4 regions of the Geobacillus sp. FSL W8-0026 genome follow, and region 1 is predicted to be linked to each of the others. Evidence: riboswitches for the same ligand, from Rfam matches in the RefSeq annotation. Region 1 holds a riboswitch; each other region holds the start of a gene.

Region 1 (3,206 bases):
GAGCGGCGTGATCCCGAGCTCTTCAGCCGTAAAGTTCGAGAAGATTTTTTGTGCGTCATATGTGCCGTAGTAATTGCCGACACCGGCGTGGTCGCGGCCGACGATGAAGTGCGTGCAGCCGAAGTTTTTGCGCACCATGGCATGGAAAATGGCCTCGCGCGGTCCGGCATAGCGCATGGCCGCTTGGAAGACGCCAAGGAAGACGCGGTCTTTCGGATAATAGTTTTCCAGCAGCACTTGGTAGCTTTCCATCCGGATGTCAGCCGGAATGTCATCCGCTTTCGTTTCACCGACGAGCGGGTTTAAAAACAAACCGTCGACGATCTCAAGCGCGCATTTTTGAATGTATTCGTGAGCGCGGTGAACCGGGTTGCGCGTTTGGAAGCCGACAACGGTGTTCCAGCCGAGTTCGGCAAACCGCTTCCGCGTTTCGGCCGGATCGAAATAAAACGCGGCGAACGGTCCTTTATCGGTCCGTTTGACAAGCGTGACTTCCCCGCCGACGTACACATCCGGTTTTTCAAACAGTTTGCGTACGCCAGGGTGGGCGAGTTCATCCGTTTTGTAAACGAACGTAGCTTCTTTTGTTTTGTCCGGGCGGTACATATCGGCGATTTCGATGACGCCGTACACGTCGCCGTTATAAACGAGCTTCGCTTTATCGCCGACAGCAAGTTCTTTCGCTTTCTCCTCCGTCACCGCGAGCGTGATCGGAATGCTCCAGACGGTGCCGTCAGCGAGGCGCATCGTTTCCACAACCGCGTCGTAGTCCGCTTTCGTTAAAAAGCCGGTGAGCGGACTGTACGCCCCCGTGCCGATCAATTCCAAATCGCTTAATTCCGCTTTCGACAGTTCGATCGTTTTGGATGCTTCGTCAAGCGGATAATCGGGATTCCAACGGTTGATTAATGTGCCGCCATGCGGGATGCTTACGCTCATGTTCACAACCTCCTAGATTGATAGACTGAAAAATCGCTTACATGCCGCCATGTTCATGGCGAAGAAAAAGGAAATGAGAAACCGCAATCGCAAGGAGCATACGATGGGTTCCTCCTATGTGAGATGGAGCCCGCACTCGGTCTTCCCTTGGCCGGCCCAGCGCCCGGAGCGCAAATCGTTCGGATCGACTGCCGGCGCTGTACACGGAGCGCAGCCGATGCTCGGGTAGCCGCGGTCATGAAGCACGTTGTACGGAAGATCGTGCTTATACACGTAGTTCCATACGTCTTTCCATGTCCAATGAATGAGCGGACAGACTTTGACCGAACGGAATTTGTCATCCTTATTGATGTATTCGACATGGCGCCGCGTCGGCGATTGTTCGCGGCGCAAGCCGGAAATCCAAGCGGTCACCCCAGTCAGCGCTTCACGCAGCGGAATGACTTTGCGCAGCTCGCAACATTTGTTCGGATCGCGCTTCCATAGTTCATCACCAAACTGGGCGGCTTGTTGTTCCAACGTCAGTGACGGGCGTTTCATCACGATGCGGAGCGAAGGATATTTTTCTTTCACTTTTTCGATCGTGTCATACGTTTCTTGAAAATGCAGCCCCGTGTCGAGAAAGACGATTTCCGCATCCGGCTTCACTTGGGAAATCAGATCGATCAGCACGATGCCTTCGATGCCAAAGCTACAGGCGTACACCATTTCATCACCGTACTCGCGGTACGCCCAAGCGAGAACGTCAAGCGCTCCTTTTGTTTCATTGTCAGACGGAAAAGACGGTTTTTCTGCCGTTTCCCACTGATCGTACGTGAGCATCGTTTTTCCCTCCTTATAAAACCAAAGAAAATCAACGTGATTAGTTGGATATTTACTCAGCAAGCGGCAGCTCGGCGACAAAAATGCCCTTCCCATTTTGATTTTGGAAAGAGCGGAAGAATTAGCGCCGCCTTATCTTTCAAAATGGACCCCATTTTTGCTGGAATTGGCACCTTGCTAGCCAGAGCAGGTTGCCGGAGTTCATCGGGCCAGTCCCTCCCTCGCTCTTGATAAGCGTATGCAATGATGTAATTGATTAAAATTTTAGCACAATTGCCGCCAATGTCAATCCTAGTTTTTCGATGGGAATTATGTTTATCTTGGCGGGCAAGCGCCTTTGGATCATGGCTGGCCGGTGCGGCATGTCAGCGAACCCCGCGGTTCGGCGGAAAGACGCCCCGTTTTCCGCCCTTCAAAACCGCGCGCCTTACGACCGGCAAGCCTTTACTTTTTGCGCAGATTCCCGAGTTCTTCCACAATGGCTTGCATTTCACTCGGACTGAACGTCTCGCGTTTCATCACCATCTCGAAAATCTCTTTCAATTCATCGTACCATTCCTCGGAAAAATGTGATGGCTTCATCGCTTCCCAATTGAGCATTTTTAATTTTTGTTTCAATTGTTCAATCATGTATTCGACGTTTTCCGCCGACGGTTTGGATAAGTCCATGATTCGCGCTCCTTTCATAGCGGTTATCATGTATTGTACCACATCGGCGCTGAAAAGCGGGAGAGGAGATCGTCTGTTGCCCAGCCGAGAAACAGACGGTATGGTAAAATGGAGAGGCGGGCCTGTGCGGTGAAAGAGAGGCTAGGCCGGCGAGAAAAAAGAAACAATACCGAATGAAACGATGTTCATCACGATGGCGAAAGGGAGGCCGTTTCGGATGGTGAAAGTGCTGTTCGTTTGTCTTGGAAACATCTGCCGTTCGCCGATGGCGGAAGCTGTTTTTCGCCATTTGGTGAAAGAGCGGGGACTAGAGCATGTCATCACCGTTGATTCGGCGGGAACGGGCAGCTGGCATGTGGGGGAACCGCCGCATGCGGAAACGCGGCGAATTTTAAGCGAGAACAAGATCGATTATTCCGGCATCCGCGCCCGGCAAGTCGCCCGCCGCGACTTGGAGGAGTTCGATTATATCATCGCCATGGATGCCACCAATTTGAACGATTTGCGGCGGTTGGCCGGCCTCCGGTCGAGAGCGGTGATCGCTCGGCTGCTCGATTTCGTGCCGGAACGGGAAACGGACGACGTGCCAGACCCGTACTATACGGGCAATTTTGCCGAAGTGTATCACCTGATCCGAGCGGGATGCGAGCATTTGCTGGAAACGATCATGCGCGATCATCGGCTGACGGAGGAGCATTGAGCCGCTTCCGCTTCGCCTAGCGCGGGAGCTCTCTTTCACGGCGCTGATGAAAAAAGCGGTCAACGATGCAGTCGTT
Region 2 (3,206 bases), 1.6 Mb from region 1:
CCCGAAAGTCATTTTGCAAGCGATGAAAAAAGGGGAAATCGATGTTGCAGAATTCCCAACTGACCAATATGTGAATGCTAAAGGAACAAAAAATATTCAGTTTATCGGCAGAATAGATTTGGCGTACAACTATATCGGCTTTAAACTCGGCCACTGGGATGCGAAAAAGCAAGAAAACGTCATGGACAATCCGAAATTCCAAAACAAAAAACTGCGCCAAGCGATGGCGTACGCCATCAACACCCAAGAGGTGGCCGACCGCCTGTATCATGGCTTACGCTTCCCGGCGAACACGCTCATTCCGCCGTCGTTCCCGGGCTACCATGACAATTCGATCAAAGGGTATACGTACAATCCGGAAAAAGCGAAACAATTGCTGGATGAAGCGGGATATAAAGATGTGGATGGCGATGGCCTCCGCGAAGATCCGAACGGCAAAAAATTCAAGATCAACTTCTTGGCGATGAGCGGCGGGGACATCGCTGAACCGTTGGCCAAGTTTTATATGCAATGCTGGAAAGATGTGGGTCTCGATGTTCAGCTTGTGGACGGACGCTTGGCGGAGTTCAACTCTTTCTATGATATGGTCAAAAAAGATGATCCGAAAGTGGACGTTTACGCAGCCGCGTGGGCGACGGGCACGGACGTCGATCCATACGGATTGTATGGACGGAACGTCATGTTCAACTACTCGCGCTGGGTCAATGAGAAAAACGATGAACTGTTGGAAAAAGGCCATTCGGAGCAGGCGTTTGACAAAGAATATCGCCGGAAAATTTACAGTGAATGGCAACAGCTGATGAACGAAGAAGTTCCGGTCATTCCGACGCTGTATCGCTTCTCCATCCTTGCGGTTAACAACCGCGTCGCCAACTTTACGGTCGATCCGGGCTCGAAACTGACGTGGAAAGATGTCGGCGTCACGTCCGAGCAACCGGAAGTCGAACAATGACGATTGTTGCCTTTGATGATGTATGATAAGATAGAAGATAAATTGCATACGTCTTATCAAGAGTGGGCGAGAGAACGGGCTTGATGACCCCACAGCAACCTGCCGCAGGCAAGGTGCTAACACCCGCAAAGCGGTTTCGCTTTGGATGATAAGAACGGCTCATGGCCCCTTTCGCATCATTCCGAGGCGAAGGGGGTTTTTGATGATGGGAGGTGAGGGGGCGTGGCGGAACGACTGTCGCTCCGCGCTTGCATGGCGGCGCATGTGGTGGCGGCGACGTTTCCCGTTCACGTCATGCGCTGCGTGCGGACGGAGCTCATCCGGTTCGATCGCTAGGCGGTCGTGCATATCGACTGCGGGGACGGCTATGTCCACCTGTATGGGAAACCCAAGGAACGATGGTTTCCCTCGTGCTGACGAACGATGAGGCGGAGGGATGGAAAGCGGAGGGGGCGTACGCCCTTGATCGCTATCTATGGCAGGGGCTAGGAAAAAATACGTTTTCCACCGTCAATGACCCCGTATTTGCGGGCTGTGTTTTCCATTGAATCGTAGAACGTGAGAGAAAGGAAGAACAGCGGATGGCAGTCAAAAAATTTGAACACGTCGGCATCCAAGTGAAAGATATTGAAACATCGAAAGTATTTTATCAAAACGTCGTCGGCCTCGAGCTGCTCAGCGAGATGATTCATACGAACGGGACGATGAAACTGGCGTTTTTGGGGCTTGACGGCCAAGTCATCGTTGAGCTCATCGAAGGATACAATCCGGATTTGCCGACGGAAGGAAAAGTGCATCACGTCGCATTTACGGTCGAAGGCATTGAACAGGAGAAAGAGCGGCTCGTGTCGCTTGGCGTTCCGCTCGTTTGGGAGGACATTACCGCGCTTCCGAACGGGGCGAAATATTTGTTTTTCCTCGGCCCGGACGGGGAATGGATCGAATTTTACGAACCGGAACGATAAGAAGAATGAAAACAGGCAGCCCGCGATTTTGCATCGATCGGGCTTTGGGCGTCAGAGCGTGGCTGGCGCCTCTTTCTATTTTTTTGCCTTGACCGCACATCGACCGGTGGCATAGAAGGCCGGTGAAAAACCGCTGTCACACACCAATGGGCGGCCTTTTTAATCAGAAAAGTTTCATGGGCAGTGTGATCTGCCCTCCACCGAGGCGTGAAAATCTCGCGTCAGTTCGGCATTTTCACGGAAAGTTCCATGGGCAACGGTTTGCCCTCCACCCAAGGATGAAAATCCGCGTCAGTTCGGCATTTTTATAGAAAATGGGTGGCCATCCGTATTTTTCCCGAAATCACCATCCTTATAGGTCCTGTCAGCTTCGTTTTGTACGGATGGCAGTCCGTGTGTGGGCTGACATGTGGGAATGATTCCTGATGGAGCCACTTCGTTGTTCATGACGGTCATTGTAGCATGGACAGCAACTTTAGGGCAAAAAGTGCGCTTTAGGGTCGAGACTTTTTCAATTGGATGATATACTAAGAATAAAGAGGGGAGGAGATGTCATGGAAGAAACGATCGTTCACGCCATTCAAGACGACTATCCGGAGGAATTCGCTTGGTGCTATGGCTGCGGCCGTTTGAATGAGACGGGCCACCATTTCCGCACCGGATGGCAAGGGGACAAGACGGTGACCGTATACACGCCGCGCCCCGAACATACTGCCATCCCTGGGTTTGTATACGGTGGATTGATCGCCTCGCTCATCGACTGCCACGGTACTGGTTCAGCAGCGCTGGCGCTGCACCGGAAAAACGGCCATGAGCCGGGTAGCGGGGAGACGCCGCCGCGCTTTGTCACCGCTTCGCTGCACGTCGATTTTCTCAAACCGACGCCGCACGGGGTGCCGCTTGTGGCCATCGGCACGGTGACGGAAATTCACCCGAAAAAATGGCAAGTTGACACCGAAGTGTTTGCGAACGGTGAATTATGCGCCCGCGGGCAAGTCGTCGCCGTCGTGATGCCGAAAACGTTTGTCCGCTCTTAACAAGCAACGGAAAGCGCCGAAAAGCCGCTGTTTTTTGACAGCGCTTTCTTCGGCGCTTTGTCACTGGGGGCGGTTAGGAACTGAGCGCCCCCTGCAGTTCGGCTCGCGCTGGCGGGCAAAGCCCATCATCATTCCCCCTGCCCGTTGTGAAGAGCCAAGGCGTCCGGAGTCGTTGTCCGAAATGCCGCTTTCTTTCCAGTAGGTTTTGAGGGGCGGTGATTTAAGGAAACAGGCCGCTTACCGGCCTCGCTT
Region 3 (3,206 bases), 1.6 Mb from region 1:
GCTTCGCTTGTCGCCAAAGTGGGAGAGAAAATCAAGGCCGGGCATGATGTCATTAATTTAGGGCAAGGCAATCCGGACCAGCCGACGCCGAAGCATATCGTTGAGGCGATGCAGCGGGCGGCGGCCAATCCGAAGTACCATAAATATTCGCCGTTTCAAGGCTACTCGTTTTTGAAAGAAGCCGTTGCCGCCTTTTATGCGCGCGAGTATGGAGTTGAGGTCGACCCGACCCGCGAAGTCGCCATTTTGTTTGGCGGCAAGGCCGGGCTTGTCGAGCTGCCGCTTTGCCTCGTCAACCCGGGCGATGTGGTGCTCGTCCCCGACCCGGGCTATCCGGATTACTGGTCGGGAATCGCGCTCGCCCGCGCGCGGATGGAAATGATGCCGCTTGTCGCCGAGCAGCAATTTTTGCCCGATTACAGCGCCATTCCGGCGGCGGTCGCCGATCAGGCGAAACTGATGTTTTTAAACTATCCGAACAACCCGACCGGTGCGACGGCGACGAACGAGTTTTTCGCCGAGACGGTGGCGTTCGCCGCCAAGCACGGTATCGCCGTCGTGCACGATTTTGCTTACGGGGCGATCGGTTTTGACGGCAAAAAGCCGGTCAGCTTCCTCGAAGTTGACGGGGCGAAAGACGTCGGCGTCGAGATTTACACGTTTTCGAAAACGTACAATATGGCCGGCTGGCGCGTCGCGTTTGCCGTCGGCAACGAGCGGATCATTCGGGCGCCTGAGCTGCTGCAAGATCATTTGTACGTCAGCCTGTTCGGCGCCGTCCAGGAAGCGGCGGCTGCAGCGCTTCTCGGCCCGCAAGATTGCGTCAACGAGCTTGTCGCGCTGTATGAAGCGCGCCGCCATACGTTCATTTCTGCTTTGCGCGAGATCGGCTGGGAAGCACCGGCGCCGTCCGGTTCGTTTTTCGCTTGGCTCCCCGTACCGAAAGGGTGGTCGTCCGCCGAGTTTGCCGATGTGCTCCTTGAGCAGGCGCATGTCGCTGTCGCTCCGGGCATCGGCTTTGGCGAGCACGGCGAAGGGTATGTGCGCGTCGGCCTATTGACCGATGAGGCGCGGCTCTGTGAAGCGGCGGAGCGGATCGGACGGCTCGGGCTGTTTTGAAAAAAATGATTGACAACGGCGGCAAAGGCTGTCATAATTCAAAGTAAATTTGCCATACTTGCCAAAATCGTTTGACAAGTGTATAGTTACGCAAGCATTCTTATCAAGAGCAGGCGGAGGGACGAGCCCAATGAAGCCCGGCAACCGGCTTGGTACATTCAAGCACGGTGCTAATTCTTGCAGCGGAAACGCTGAGAGATAAGAAGAGCGCCATAAACGAATGACGCCTCTTCTTATGAAGAGGCTTTTTTCTTTGGAAAGAGGGATGAATGATGAGTGCAGTGATGGCAACGTATTTGCTTCATGACGAGAAAGACATCCGCAAAAAGGCGGAAGGGATCGCGCTCGGCTTGACGGTCGGCACGTGGACCGACTTGCCGGCGTTGGAGCAGGAGCAGCTTCGCAAACATAAAGGGGAAGTGGTCGCCGTTGAGGAGCTTGGCGAAAGCGAGCGTGTAAACGCGTATTTCGGCAAGCGGCTGAAGCGGGCGATCGTCAAAATCGCCTATCCGACGGTCAACTTCAGCGCTGATTTGCCGGCGCTTTTGGTGACGACGTTTGGCAAATTGTCGCTTGATGGGGAAGTGCGGCTGCTTGATCTCGAGTTTCCGGACGAGTGGAAGCGGCAATTTCCGGGGCCGCGCTTTGGCATCAGCGGCATTCGCGAAAAAGTCGGGGTATATAACCGCCCGCTGTTAATGAGCATTTTTAAAGGCATCATCGGCCGCGATTTGGCGTATTTGACGTCCGAATTGAAAAAACAGGCGCTTGGCGGCGTCGACCTAGTCAAAGATGACGAAATTTTGTTTGATAGCGAGCTTCTTCCGTTTGAGAAGCGGATTACGGAAGGAAAGGCCGCGCTTCGGGAAGTGTACGAACAAACGGGCAAACGGACGCTGTACGCCGTTAACTTGACCGGTAAAACGTTTGAGCTGAAAGAAAAAGCGAAACGGGCCGCCGAGCTTGGCGCCGACGTGCTGTTGTTTAACGTGTTCGCCTACGGGCTTGATGTGTTGCAAGGGCTGCGCGAGGATGAAAACATCACCGTGCCGATTATGGCGCATCCGGCGTTTAGCGGCGCGATCACGCCGTCTGAGTTTTACGGGGTCGCCCCGTCGCTGTTGCTCGGCAAGCTGTTGCGGCTCGCCGGGGCTGATTTCGTCCTGTTCCCGTCGCCGTACGGCAGCGTCGCTCTCGAGCGCGAGCAGGCGCTTGGCATCGCCCGGGCGCTCACCGATGACCAAGAGCCGTTTGCGCGGGCGTTTCCGGTGCCGTCGGCGGGCATTCATCCGGGGCTCGTGCCGCTTCTTGTCCGCGATTTCGGCCTTGACAGCATCGTCAACGCCGGCGGCGGCATTCACGGCCATCCGGACGGGGCGATCGGCGGCGGCCAGGCGTTTCGCGCGGCGATCGATGCGGTGTTGGCCGGTCGGCCGCTCCGCGAAGCAGCTGTTGAAAACGAGGCCCTACAAAAAGCGATCGACCGTTGGGGCGCTGTTGAGGTGGAAGCATGACGAGGCAGCTTGTTCTCTTTTGCGATTTTGACGGCACGATTACGGAAAACGACAACATTATCGCCATTATGAAACAGTTCGCCCCGCCGGAGTGGGAGGCGCTCAAAGACGACATTCTCGCTGAGCGCATCTCCGTTCAGGAAGGGGTCGGGAAGATGTTTTCCCTCCTTCCGTCTTCGCTAAAGGGCGAAATCGTCGATTTTCTGCGGGGCACCGCCCGTTTGCGCGAAGGGTTTCGCGAATTCGCCGCTTGGACGAAAGAGCAGGGCATTCCGCTCTATGTGGTGAGCGGTGGGATCGACTTTTTTGTCTACCCGCTGCTTGACGGGATCATCGAACGAGAGTGCATTTTTTGCAACGGCTCCGATTTCAGCGGCGCGACGATCCGCATCACGTGGCCTTACGCGTGCGACGGCGAGTGCCAAAACGGCTGCGGCTGCTGCAAGCCGTCGCTCCTTCGCAAGCTTTCCCGCCCGGACGGGTATCATGTCGTCATCGGCGATTCGATTACGGACGTAGCGGTGGCGAAGCAAGCGGATTACGTGTTGGCACGCGATTTTTTGCTCCAAAAAT
Region 4 (3,206 bases), 1.6 Mb from region 1:
CCATCCGCATCGCTTGCCTCCAGCTCGATATCGCGTTTGGCGATCCGCAAACGAACGAACAGCAAGCCGAAACAGCCGTGCAATCCGCCGCCAACGAAGGAGCCGATATCGTCGTGCTTCCGGAACTATGGACGACCGGCTATGACTTGACGCGCTTGGACGAAATTGCTGATGACGATGCCGGGCGGGCGAAAGCGTTCGCCTCCCGCCTGGCGCAAACATACGGCGTCCATTTCGTCGCCGGCTCAGTCGCCAAAAAAACCGCTGCCGGTGTGACGAACACGATGATCGTCGCCGACCGAAGCGGCCAAATCGTCAGTGAATATAGCAAACTTCATCTGTTCCAGCTGATGGATGAGCATTTGTATTTGCAGCCGGGAAACGCGCCAGGCTTATTTTCGCTTGACGGGCTGTCGTGCGCCGGAGTCATTTGCTATGACATCCGCTTTCCAGAGTGGATTCGCGTCCATGCTTTAGCCGGAGCGGAAGCGCTGTTTGTCGTCGCCGAATGGCCGCTTCCTCGCCTTCACCATTGGCGGACGCTGCTGATGGCGCGAGCGATTGAAAATCAATGCTACGTCATCGCCTGCAATCGGGCCGGAAGCGACCCGAACAACGACTTTGCCGGCCATTCGCTCGTCATCGACCCGTGGGGCGAAATCATCGCCGAGGCCGATGAAAAGCCGGGTGTTCTTCTGGCGGACATCGACCCGGCGCTCGTTAAACAGGTGCGTGCGCGCATCCCGGTGTTTGCCGACCGCCGGCCGCGCGATTACGACGAGGCGGCAAAAAAATTTTTCAAAACGTATTGACAATCCGCCTGCCCAACCTGTATGATTCGAATCAAGCAACCAAACGATTGTTAACATCGCGAAAATTGCAAAAACTCAATAGCTAGACCGGTACTCTTATCAAGAGTTGGCTGAGGGAATTGGCCCAATGAAGCCCAGCAACCGACCGTAATGCTATCGTGAGATAGGGCGCACGCCAAGGGCGGCGCCGGAAGCGACCCGCTTCCGCAGGGCACGGTGCTAAGTCCAACAGAAAGACCGCTGTCTTTCTGAAAGATAAGAGGCGCGAAGACTAACAATCTTCAAGCCTCTTTCCGTATGCGAAAGAGGCTTTTTCATTTGCCAAAACGTAAAGGGGGAACGTGAAAATGACGATTGTCCAATCAGCTGTTTACGAACCGCTCACCGAACAAAAAGCGACCGCCCTCGCCGTCCGCCTCGGCTTGTTCCGCGACGGGGCGCCACTTGCCTGCCGTGAGATCGGCGACGGAAACTTGAACCTTGTTTTCCATATCGTCGACCAAGAAACAAAGCAAGGCGTCATCATCAAACAAGCGCTGCCGTACGCGAAAGTCGTCGGGGAAAGCTGGCCGCTTACGTTAAAGCGCGCCGTCATTGAAAGCAACGCGCTGCGCACGTTTGCCAGCTATGTGCCGCAATACGTCCCAAAAGTCTATTATTCCGACGAATCGCTCGCCATCACGGTGATGGAAGATTTGTCCCGCCTGCAAATCGCGCGCAAAGGGCTGATCGAAGGGAAAACGTACCCGCTGTTGTCCCGGCATATCGGCGAATTCATCGCCAAAACGGCGTTTTACACGTCTGATTTCGGCATGAACCAACAAGAGAAAAAGAAGTTGGCGCAAAACTTCGTCAATCCGGAACTGTGCAAAATTACGGAAGACCTTGTCTTTACCGATCCGTTTTTCGACCATGACACGAACAACTTTGAGGACGAATTGCGCCCGGACGTTGAAGCGCTTTGGCAAGATGACCGTCTTCATCTTGAAACAGCCAAGCTGAAGCGCAAGTTTTTGACTGAAGCGGATGTACTGCTGCACGGAGACTTACACACTGGCAGCATTTTCGCCAGCGACGACGAAACGAAAGTGATCGACCCGGAATTCGCCTTTTACGGCCCGATCGGGTTTGACCTTGGCCAATTTTTCGCCAACTTGCTGTTAAATGCGTTGTCCCGTCCTGAAGCGGAGCGTCAACCGCTCTTTGTTCACATCGACTCAACATGGAAGGTGTTTACGTCCATTTTCGCTGAGCTGTGGCAGACGGAAAGCGTCGAAACGTACGCCGCGACGCCCGGACTGCTTGATGAGGTGCTGCGGCAAGCGTTCATTGACGCCGTCGGTTTTGCCGGCTGCGAAGTCATTCGCCGGACGATCGGCCTCGCCCATGTGGCGGATCTCGACGGCATTGAACAAAAAGCCGAACGGCTCGCCGCGAAACGGCACGCGCTCCGTCTCGGCCGCCGCCTGATCGTTGAGCGCGCTGAACTGGCGGGAACGGACGGCTTCCGCCGCCTGTTTATCGAAACGGAACGATGACACCCTCTGCCCGGGCCGGCCGTCCAACGCCAGCTTGGGCCAATCGATCAACCGAGAAAGGAAGACGACGATGAACTCATTTGCCATCCCGCGCTCTGTCGAATGGCGCGAGACGCATATCACGATTTTAAACCAACAAAAACTGCCATCGGTCACCGAATACATCGACTTGCATACGCTCGAAGACGTGCATGAGGCGATCGCGACGTTGAAAGTGCGCGGGGCGCCGGCGATCGGCATCACGGCCGCCTATGGCTTGGCGCTCGCCGCCTCGCGCTATGAAACCGAAGCGGTGGACGAATTTCAGCGCCGCTTGCAACAAGACCGCGACTACTTAGCGAGCGCGCGCCCGACGGCCGTCAACTTGTTTTGGGCGCTCGATCGGCTCGTCGCCGCCGCCAACAGCGCCGCTTCCGTCAACGAAGCGAAAACATCGCTCATTCACGAAGCGATCCGCATCCAAATCGAAGATGAGGATGTGTGCCGCCGCATCGGCGAATACGCCTTGACCCTTTTCCGCCCGGGCGACCGGGTGATGACGATTTGCAACGCCGGTTCGATCGCCACCGCCCGCTACGGAACGGCGCTTGCTCCGTTTTATTTGGCGAAAGAAAAAGGAATCGAGCTGTCCGTCTACGCCCTTGAGACACGTCCCGTTTTGCAAGGGGCGCGCCTGACCACATGGGAACTCATGCAGGCGGGCGTCGATGTGACGCTCATCACCGACAACATGGCGGCGCAAACGATCAAGGCGAAACATATTAACGCCATCATCGTCGGCGCCGACCGGATCGCGCGAAACGGCGACACGGCGAACAAAATCGGCACGTTCGGCCTCGCTTTGCTCGCTCAATCG

The links. A riboswitch is a leader RNA that binds a small molecule or an ion and turns the genes downstream of it on or off. The one in region 1 is predicted to bind S-adenosylmethionine.
Region 2: it holds a riboswitch for S-adenosylmethionine, as region 1 does, so the genes downstream of both, NST29_RS10895 (VOC family protein) here and NST29_RS02885 (phosphoadenylyl-sulfate reductase) in region 1, are expected to answer to the same signal.
Region 3: it holds a riboswitch for S-adenosylmethionine, as region 1 does, so the genes downstream of both, mtnW (2,3-diketo-5-methylthiopentyl-1-phosphate enolase) here and NST29_RS02885 (phosphoadenylyl-sulfate reductase) in region 1, are expected to answer to the same signal.
Region 4: it holds a riboswitch for S-adenosylmethionine, as region 1 does, so the genes downstream of both, mtnK (S-methyl-5-thioribose kinase) here and NST29_RS02885 (phosphoadenylyl-sulfate reductase) in region 1, are expected to answer to the same signal.

What each region holds. Positions count from the first base shown of each region.
Region 1 is NZ_CP150194.1:580,550-583,755, forward strand. It holds gene sat (sulfate adenylyltransferase) at 1-939, opposite strand, end outside; gene NST29_RS02885 (phosphoadenylyl-sulfate reductase) at 1,054-1,761, opposite strand; SAM riboswitch class I at 1,891-1,998, opposite strand; gene NST29_RS02890 (DUF1128 domain-containing protein) at 2,206-2,430, opposite strand; gene NST29_RS02895 (low molecular weight protein-tyrosine-phosphatase) at 2,648-3,130, shown strand.
Region 2 is NZ_CP150194.1:2,181,589-2,184,794, reverse strand. It holds gene opp4A (oligopeptide ABC transporter substrate-binding protein) at 1-952, shown strand, start outside; SAM riboswitch class I at 1,003-1,107, shown strand; gene NST29_RS10895 (VOC family protein) at 1,534-1,917, shown strand; gene NST29_RS10890 (PaaI family thioesterase) at 2,472-2,954, shown strand.
Region 3 is NZ_CP150194.1:2,607,349-2,610,554, reverse strand. It holds gene NST29_RS13035 (pyridoxal phosphate-dependent aminotransferase) at 1-1,119, shown strand, start outside; SAM riboswitch class I at 1,217-1,324, shown strand; gene mtnW (2,3-diketo-5-methylthiopentyl-1-phosphate enolase) at 1,392-2,633, shown strand; gene mtnX (2-hydroxy-3-keto-5-methylthiopentenyl-1-phosphate phosphatase) at 2,630-3,206, shown strand, end outside.
Region 4 is NZ_CP150194.1:2,610,715-2,613,920, forward strand. It holds gene NST29_RS13040 (carbon-nitrogen family hydrolase) at 1-812, shown strand, start outside; SAM riboswitch class I at 906-1,074, shown strand; gene mtnK (S-methyl-5-thioribose kinase) at 1,160-2,350, shown strand; gene mtnA (S-methyl-5-thioribose-1-phosphate isomerase) at 2,421-3,206, shown strand, end outside.